One region of the Streptomyces sp. NPDC058052 genome, then DNA from elsewhere that is predicted to be linked to it. Evidence: riboswitches for the same ligand, from Rfam matches in the RefSeq annotation. Region 1 holds a riboswitch; the other holds the start of a gene.
What was found. Region 1 has a riboswitch for ZMP and ZTP ahead of ACFVU3_RS30000 (phosphoribosylaminoimidazolecarboxamide formyltransferase). Riboswitches for the same ligand answer to the same signal wherever they lie in the genome.
Positions count from the first base shown of each region.

Region 1 (4,448 bases):
GCCGGTGGCTGACCCGTGTCCGCACCGCCGACATGGCGGCGCGCTACGGCATGCCCCCGATCGCCGTCCCCCGCCCCGCCCTCACCGCCGCACTGGCCGCCGCGCTCCCGGCGGGGGCGCTCCGCCACGGCACCACCGTGCTCGGCGTCGACGACGCCGCGGGCCGCCCCGTCGTGCGGACGGAGCACGGCCCCGGCCTGCCCGCGGACCTGGTGGTCGCCGCCGACGGGATCCACGGCCCGCTGCGCGGCGCGCACTTCCCCGCCCACCCCGGCCCGCGCTATCTCGGCGAGACGGCCTGGCGGGCCCTCGTGGAAGCCCCCGACCTGCGGATCGACGCCATGAGCGAGAGCTGGGGGCGGGGCGAGCGGTTCGGTGTGACCCCGCTCTCCGACGGCCGGTTCTACCTCTACGCCACCGCCGTCGTCCCGGCCGGAGCCCACCTGGCCGACGCACGTGCCGAGCTCCTCCGCCGCTTCGGCACGTGGCACGACCCGATTCCCGCCCTGCTGGAGCGCGTGGCCCGCCTCCCCGCCGCCGACGTCCTCCGCCACGACCTCCACGAACTGGCCGCCCCGCTCCCGCGCCTCCACCACGGCCGGATCGCCTGGCTCGGCGACGCCGCCCACGCCATGGCCCCCAACCTGGGCCAGGGCGGCTGCCAGGCCATCGAGGACGCGGTGGTCCTCGCCCACCTCCTCCCGGCCGGGGACACCGGAGGTCCGGGGGCCTCCGGTGGGGCCGGGGGCGACGCGGACGGCGTTCCGGCCGCTCTCGCCGCCTACACGGCCGCCCGCCGCGACCGGGCCGACGCCGTGCGCGTCCGCGCCCGCCGGGTCGGCCGCCTGGGGGCCCTCCGCCACCCCCTCGCGGCGACGGCCCGCGACCTGGCGGTCCTCGCCACCCCGACCCGCCTGGCCCTGCGCGGCATGGACGACCTGTTCGACGGCTTCCGCCTCCCGGACCGTCCGGCGGGGTGAGCCGCGGGGGCGCGGGGCGGAGGGCGACCGGGCGGCGGCTCAGTGGTGGAAGAGGCGCAGGCCCGTCCGCGCGAGCGTGACGCCGAGTTCCCGGCAGGCGTCCTCGACCTCGGCCGAGCGGATCGAACCGCCGGGCTCGGCGATGGCCGTGACGCCGTGGCGGTGGGCGTGGTCGACGTTGTCGCGGAAGGGCAGCGCGCCGTCCGACGCGAAGGACACCCCGGTCAGCCCGGCCAGCCACGCGGCCCGCGCGTCCGGGCCCAGGTCGCCGGGGTCCGTCGTGACGGCGGAGCGGAGGCGGGCGCGCTCGTCCGCGGTGAGGTCGCCCTCGGCGAGCCGGACCTGCCAGTTGATCCGGTCCTGCCGGCGGACGCCGGGCCGGAAGGCGAGGCCCTGGACGAGCGGGTGCCGGCGCAGCCACCACGTGTCCGCCTTGGCGCCCGCGAGGCGGGTGCAGTCGACCCGGGACTGCTGGCCGGCGCCGATGCCGAGGGTCCGGCCGTCGCGGACGTAGCAGACCGAGTTGGACTGGGTGTGGCGCAGCACGGCGAGCCCGAGGAGGAGGTCGGCGCGGGCCGCGTCGGAGAGCGCGCCGACGGGGACGTCCGTCAGGAGTTCCGGGGTGAGCGGGCTCCGGTCGCGGTCCTGGACGAGCCGCATCCCGAAGACCTCGCGGGCCTCCTCGTCCGGCGGCGCGAAGCCCGGATCGGCCTCCATCACCAGGAAGCCGCCGTTCTTCTTCCTCGCGAGGACCTCCAGGACGCCGGGCGCGTACCCGGGGGCGACGATCCCGTCCGAGACGACCCCGGCCAGCAGGTCCGCCAGTTCGAGGTCCACCTCGCGCGAGACGGCGGCGAAGTCCCCGTACGAGGACTTCGGGTCGGCGTCCCGGGCCCGGAGGTAGGCACCGGCCAGGGCGCCCACCCGGGCGGGGTCCACGCCGTACGGCCGGGCGGTCGCCTCGTCCACCGGGCCCGCGAGGGCGGCACCGGCCGGGGAGACGTGCTCGAACGACGCGGCGGCCGGCCGGCCCGAGGCCCGCTCCGCCTCCCGCACCAGCTCGGATCGATCGCGCCGATGGGGGAGGACGCCCAGGCGGTCGGCGTCGTGTCCGAGGGGGAGGGCCGCTTCCCTGTGGTGCTCCACGTGCGCCAGTCACGACCCGGGGTGATCGTATCCAGACGGGGCGGGGCGGGCAACAAAGGTCTGGTCCAAGGGCGTTGGGGCGCGTCGACGGGCGGCTCCCGGCCCGCCCCGCGCGTTCAGAGCCAGTCGTCCCCGCCGCCGGGTCCGGTGCCGCCCGGGGCGCCGTCGTCCGGGCGGCGGGCGCGGCGGCGCTTCTGCGACGGCGGCGCGGGGTAGCGGGACAGCAGGGCGTCCAGCTTCGCGAGAGCGGTGGCCGTGGCCATGAGGACGAGAGCGGTCGCCGCGAGTCCGACGCCGACGTGCAGGCCGCTCGCGCCCAGGACCGCACCGATCCCGAGGCTCGCGGGGACCCCGAGGCCGGCGACGGCCACCTGGAGCACCTCCAGCCGTCTGCGCGCGCCGAACCGGGCGGCCATAGCGGTTCCCCTTCGCCGTGAAGTCCCCGTGCCGGGGGTGGTTCCCGCCCCTCCGCGGCGGAACACCCGCCTCCACCCGTCGTCCGCCCGGGCCGCCGCGTGCGCCGGAGCCCCCATGGGCGGATCCTGGAAGGGACGGGGGAGCAGCGCCCCGGGCACGTACGGCACCGGCGGCGCCGACCGGCGTGCGAGGAGGCAGACCATGACGCGGAACCTGGAGTGGAGGGTCGGCCTGGAACTGAACGAGGAGGCGGGCCGGACCCAGGCCGAGGCCCGGCTCGACACGGGGACGGCGACCTTCACGGGACACGGATCGGCCCGCTGCAACCCGGCGGACACGGACGTGCCGGTGATCGGCGACGAGCTGGCCGCGAGCCGGGCCATGAAGGACCTGGCGGGCAAGCTGATGCGGGAGGCGAACCGCGAGATGGAGGCGGTGGGCGCCGGGACCGTACCGCGGCGCACGGGTCCCGGATACGGCTGGCCGGAGGCGGTCTCCTGAGGAGCCCGCCGTCCAGCGGACCACGGCCCCGCGGGAGCGCCACGCCCCCGCGGGGCCGCCCCGCGCCGCGGCCCCCTCCCGGCACCCCGCCCGGGTCCGGCCGCCGTCGCTCACTCCTCGGGAGGCTCCACGGTCAGGTGGTCGACGACCTCGACCACGCCGTCCACGGACTCGCACAGGCGCCGCAGCAGCGGGACGAGCTCCCCGCGCCCGACGGTGCCGCTGAGGGTGACCCGGCCCTCGTCGACGTCGATGTGGACGGCGGCGGGGGAGAGTCCGAGGATGCGGACGACCACGTCCTCGCGGATCTCCTCCTGGATCGAGCGGTCGCGGCGCAGGAAGAGCTGGAGCAGGTCGCTGCGGCTGAGGACCCCGATGAGCCGCCCGCCGGCGTCCACGACCGGCAGCCGCTTCACCCGGTGCCGCTCCATCAGCCGGGCCGCCTCGACGGCGGTCCAGGAGGGGCGGGCGGTGTGCACCGGGCTGGACATCATCGCCTCGGCGGTGCTGGGGCCGTCCTTGGCGGTGTGCCGGCGCAGCAGGTCCGCCTCGGAGACCACGCCCACCGGCCGGTTCTCCTCGTCGACGACCGGCACCGCCGTGATGCCGTACTCGTCGAGGAGCCGCGCGATCTCCTTGAACGGGGTCCCGCGCTGGACCGCGACCGCCGTAGGGGTCATCAGGTCCGCGACACTGCGGTGCCTCATCGTCCGTTCCGTCCCTTCTGAGGGTGACGGTTCCATGATCTCCCATCCGCGGCGGCGGGGGGACGGGCGGGGTCGGGGAGCCGAGGCGCGGGAGCGCGGGCGGGGCCGGTACGAGGGGCGGCCGGAGCGCGGGCGGGGCCGGGGCGAGGGCCCGGCGAAGGGTCGCGCGAGGAGCCCCGCGCGCCCCCGGTGAACGGGGTGCGGAAGACGTCTTGTGGGTGCGGCGGGTCCGTGGTTACCTCCGAGTTACCTCCGGTAAGTCATCGTCCCCGCAAGGAAGAAGGCTCCCCCATGCCCTCGGCTCGTACGACCCGGACCCGCCGTCTCGCGGTCGCCCTCGCCACCTGCCTGACGGCGTCCCTCTCGCTGCTCGCCCCCGCCGTCGCCGCGCCCCCGCCCGTCGCGTCCGGGGCCGCCGGCGCGCCCCTCGGCGAGGTGATGTTCGTCGGCAACAACTGGGACGGCACCGCCGATGTCATCGCCGCCCGCGGCGACTTCCACCGCATCGGCCGGATGAACGTGATCCCGGACAAGGAGGAGCGCCTCCGCGAGATCTACCTCAACCCCGTCAAGCTCGCGTTCTTCCTCGGCGTCCGCAGCGGACCGGGCGAGGGCCACGACCAGTTCGTGGACGACATGTACGCCACCCCGGACGGCACCGCCATGGTCGTCTCCCGGCCCAGCTTCGCCGACGTCG
Region 1 covers NZ_JBHVRX010000027.1:51,389-55,836, reverse strand. The annotation lists gene ACFVU3_RS30005 (FAD-dependent monooxygenase) at 1-980, shown strand, start outside; gene ACFVU3_RS30000 (phosphoribosylaminoimidazolecarboxamide formyltransferase) at 1,020-2,036, opposite strand; ZMP/ZTP riboswitch at 2,063-2,149, opposite strand; gene ACFVU3_RS29995 (hypothetical protein) at 2,243-2,542, opposite strand; gene ACFVU3_RS29990 (DUF1876 domain-containing protein) at 2,745-3,044, shown strand; gene ACFVU3_RS29985 (CBS domain-containing protein) at 3,155-3,751, opposite strand; gene ACFVU3_RS29980 (YncE family protein) at 4,043-4,448, shown strand, end outside.

Region 2 (4,448 bases), on a different contig from region 1:
GTCGGCGGGCGCGATCACCGACGAGTACGCCCGCTTCCTCCCGCACGTCATCCTCTGACCGCGCGTCATCCTCTGGACCCCGCGGTCCCGGGGGCTACTCCGGCACGTACTCCCGCAGCGGCGCCGGCTTCAGTCCGGCCACCTCGGCGAGGGCCAGGGCCCGCTCCAGGTCCTGCTCCAGCGTCTCGTTGAAGTGCAGCAGGATGATGTCGCCGGCCCTCAGGGACGGCGTCGGCGGGGTCCACTGGCCCCAGGTGGTCAGGTCGTACGTCCACGTCACCACGGCCTTCGCCCCGCAGGCGCGGGCGGTGGTCCGGGTGGTCGCGTCGTACGCCCCGTACGGCGGGCGCAGCAGCCGCGGCCCGTCGCCGAACTCCGCGAGCTGCGCGTCCCGCGCCCCGCAGACCTCGGCCCGCTGTCCGGCCGCGTCGAGCGTGGTGAGGTCCGGGTGGCCGACCGTGTGGTTCTCGATCCGCACCCGCCCGTGGTCGAGCAGCCGGTGGAAGTACCCGGAGTCGTACGCGTACGCCCCCGGCAGCAGGAAGAGCGAGGCGGGCACCCGACGGTCGAGCAGCAGCTTCGCCGCGGCCGGGTCGTGGAACCAGCCGTCGTCGATGGTGATGAAGACGACCGGGTCGGTGGTCTCGACCCGGGAGACCACGGGCGCGGGCCCGGGCCAGGCCGCCTCCGGGGCGGCGTGCGCGGGGCCGCCGACGGCCCCGAGGAGGGCGAGCGGGACGAGGGCGGCGAGCGCGCCACGCAGCGCGTGACGCAGGCGGAGTCTCGGCATGGCCGCATCATTGGCCTAGACCAACTCTGGTGTCAATGGCCCGAGTTGCCCCGGGGCGACGGACCCGCCGCCGCCCCGGAACCGGACCCGGTCAGTCCGACAGCACCGCCCGCAGCTGCTCCAGACCCCAGTCCAGGTCCTCCTTCGAGATCACCAGCGGCGGCGCGATCCGGATCGTCGAGCCGTGGGTGTCCTTCACCAGCACCCCCCGCTCCATCAGCCGCTCCGAGATCTGCCGGCCCGTGCCCCGCGCCGGCACGATGTCCACGCCCGCCCACAGGCCGCGGCCCCGCACCGCCTCCACCGCGCCGCCGCCCACGAGCAGCCCCAGCTCCGCGTGCAGATGCTCGCCCAGCTCCGCCGCCCGCTGCTGGTACTCCCCGGTCCGCAGCATCGCGATCACCTCCAGCGCCACCGCGCAGGCCAGCGGGTTCCCGCCGAAGGTCGAACCGTGCTCGCCCGGCTTGAACACCCCCAGCACGTCCGCGTCCGCGACCACCGCCGACACCGGCACCACACCACCGCCCAGCGCCTTGCCCAGGATGTACACGTCCGGGACGACCCCGTCGTGCTCACAGGCGAAGGTCCGGCCCGTCCGGCCCAGACCCGACTGGATCTCGTCCGCCATGAACAGCACGTTCCGCCGGGTCGTCAGCTCCCGCACCCCGCGCAGATAACCGGCCGGCGGCACCAGCACGCCCGCCTCGCCCTGGATCGGTTCCAGCAGCACCGCCACCGTGTTCTCGGTGACCGCCGCCTCCAGCGCCGTCAGATCGCCGTACGGCACGATCTCGAACCCCGGCGTGTACGGACCGAAGTGGTCCCGGGCGTCGTGGTCGGTCGAGAAGGAGACGATCGTCGTCGTCCGCCCGTGGAAGTTGTTCCCCGCCACCACGATCTTCGCGTGCCCGTCCGGCACGCCCTTCACCTCGTACCCCCACTTCCGGGCCGTCTTCACGGCCGTCTCGACCGCCTCCGCGCCGGTGTTCATCGGCAGCACCGTCTCCTTGCCGCACAGCTCCGCCAGCCGGGTGCAGAACTCGGCGAAGCGGTCGTGGTGGAACGCCCGCGACGTGAGCGTCACCCGCTCCAGCTGGGCCTTCGCCGCCTCGATCAGCCGGCGGTTGCCGTGCCCGAAGTTCAGCGCCGAATAGCCGGCGAGCATGTCCAGGAAACGACGCCCCTCGACATCCGTCATCCAGGCCCCCTCCGCGGAGGCGACGACGACGGGCAGGGGGTGGTAGTTGTGGGCGCTGTGCGCCTCCGAGGCAACGATCTCGTCTTGCGTTCTCGACACGGGATCTCCGATCGTCCTGCGGCCGGGGTGTGTTGTGGCCCCTTCTTATCGTCGCTCGCATCCCGGACGAAGAAACCTCGCAGGACGGCGCGCCCGTTACTCTGTCCCCACGCACGGCGACTGGCGTACGGGGAACCGACCCCGGGGGAGCCGCGCGCGCTCCACCACACGAGGTGCCGCTCGCCTGGGCATCACGGGACCGCCCCGCGTCCCGTGCGACACCTCGCCCGGGACGTTCCGACGTACTCCCGGAGGAACACGTGACCACCCCGCCGCCCGCCCCGCACCGTCCCGCCGGCCACCCCGCGCTCCGCGCCGCCGACCCCGAGCTCGCCGCCCTCGTCGGCGCCGAGGAACGGCTCCAGGCCGACACCCTCCGCCTCATCCCGAGCGAGAACTACGTCTCCGCCGCCGTCCTCGAAGCCTCCGGCACCGTCCTCCAGAACAAGTACAGCGAGGGCTACCCCGGCCGCCGCTACTACGAGGGCCAGCAGGTGATCGACCAGGTCGAGACCCTCGCGATCGAGCGCGCCAAGGCCCTTTTCGGCGTCGATCACGCCAACGTCCAGCCCTACTCCGGCTCCCCGGCCAACCTCGCCGTCCACCTCGCCTTCGCGCGGCCCGGCGACACCGTCATGGGCATGGCGCTCCCCATGGGCGGCCACCTCACCCACGGCTGGGGCGTCTCCGCCACCGGAACCTGGTTCCGTGGCGTCCAGTACGGCGTCCGCCGCGACGACGGCCTCATCGACTACGACCAGGTCCGCGACCTCGCCCTCGCCGAACGCCCGAAGATCATCTTCTGTGGCGGCACCGCCCTGCCCCGCACCATCGACTTCGCCGCCTTCGGTGAGATCGCCCGCGAGGCCGGCGCCGTCCTCGTCGCCGACATCGCCCACATCGCCGGCCTGATCGCCGGCGGCGCCCACCCCTCCCCGTCCGGCCACGTGGACGTCATCTCCACGACCACCCACAAGACCCTCCGCGGTCCGCGCGGCGCCATGCTGATGTCCACCGAGGAGCACGCCAAGGCGCTCGACAAGGCCGTCTTCCCCGGCCTCCAGGGCGGCCCGCACAACCAGACCACCGCCGCCATCGCCGTCGCCCTCCGCGAGGCCGCCCAGCCCTCCTTCCGCGACTACGCCCACGCCGTCGTCGCCAACGCCAAGGCCCTCGCCGACGCCCTCCTCGCCCGCGGCTTCGACCTGGTCTCCGGCGGCACCGACAACCACCTGATCCTGATGGACCTCACCCCGAAGCAGGTCCCCGGCAAGACCGCCGCCAAGGCCCTCGACCGCGCCGGCATCGTCGTCAACCACAACACCGTCCCCTACGACACCCGGAAGCCCTTCGACCCCTCCGGCGTCCGCATCGGCACCCCCTCCCTCACCTCCCGCGGCCTGACCCCGGCCCACATGGACCAGGTCGCCGACTGGATCGACCGCGCCGTCACCGCCGCCGCGGCCGAGGACGAGGCCACCCTCGCCACGATCCGCGCCGAGGTCGCCGACCTGATGGCAGCCCACCCCGCGCCGGGCCTCCCCGTCTGACCCTCCGGCCCGCTACCGGACGGAGGCCGCCACCCGCAGCGCCTCCGTCCGGTCCGGTATCCCCTCCAGCCGCAGCGTCAGCCCCGCCGACGGGCGGACCCACAGCAGCGTCGGCCCGGCCGCCCGCACCTCCTGCCGCCACCGGCCCTCGACCGAGGAGAGCGGGAAGGCCAGCCGGTGCGGCTCGGCGAACCAGTACGCCGCCGTCCCGTCCGCGAGCACCACCGGCTCCGGCTGCACCCGGACCTCCTTCACGAAGCCCGGGTCCAGAGCGCCGGGGAACACGTCCAGCCGGACCACCGCCCCGGCCGCCGACCGCCAGCAGACGCCGACCACCGCCGCCGGCTCCCGCCCCGTCACCGACGTGACCGCCCCGGCCACCCCCTCCGGCAGCGGCGGAGCGAACCCCGCCCGCCGGGCCGCCTCCGCCACCGGCACCGGATCGGGACACCCCGGGACCTCCTCCGCGGCCACCGGCGGCGCGCCCGGCGCGTACTCCACCGCGACCCCGCCCACTCCCAGCCACTCCACCACCGCCGCCCGCACCGGCGGCGTCAGCACCGCCACCACCAGCACCCCGGACAGCGCCGCCAGCAGCGCCCGCCACCGCCGCCGCAGCCACCCCCGCCACCCGGCCCGCTCCGGCTCCGGCTCCACCACCGGCACGGGCACGTGCTCGGCCAGGAGCTGGGCCAGCACCCGCTCGGCCATCGACTCCCCGTCCACGTCCGGCACCCGCAGCGACCGCCCGAGCTCCCTCAGCTCCCGCGGCAGCCCCCCGGGCCGCTCGTCCTCACGCACGCTCCCCACC
Region 2 covers NZ_JBHVRX010000040.1:30,595-35,042, forward strand. The annotation lists gene ACFVU3_RS35135 (glutathionylspermidine synthase family protein) at 1-58, shown strand, start outside; gene ACFVU3_RS35140 (polysaccharide deacetylase family protein) at 95-790, opposite strand; gene rocD (ornithine--oxo-acid transaminase) at 882-2,087, opposite strand; ZMP/ZTP riboswitch at 2,194-2,284, shown strand; gene glyA (serine hydroxymethyltransferase) at 2,348-3,637, shown strand; gene ACFVU3_RS35155 (hypothetical protein) at 3,650-4,438, opposite strand; gene ACFVU3_RS35160 (RNA polymerase sigma factor) at 4,431-4,448, opposite strand, start outside.
Region 2: linked by a shared signal. The riboswitch ahead of glyA (serine hydroxymethyltransferase) and the one ahead of ACFVU3_RS30000 (phosphoribosylaminoimidazolecarboxamide formyltransferase) in region 1 are both predicted to bind ZMP and ZTP.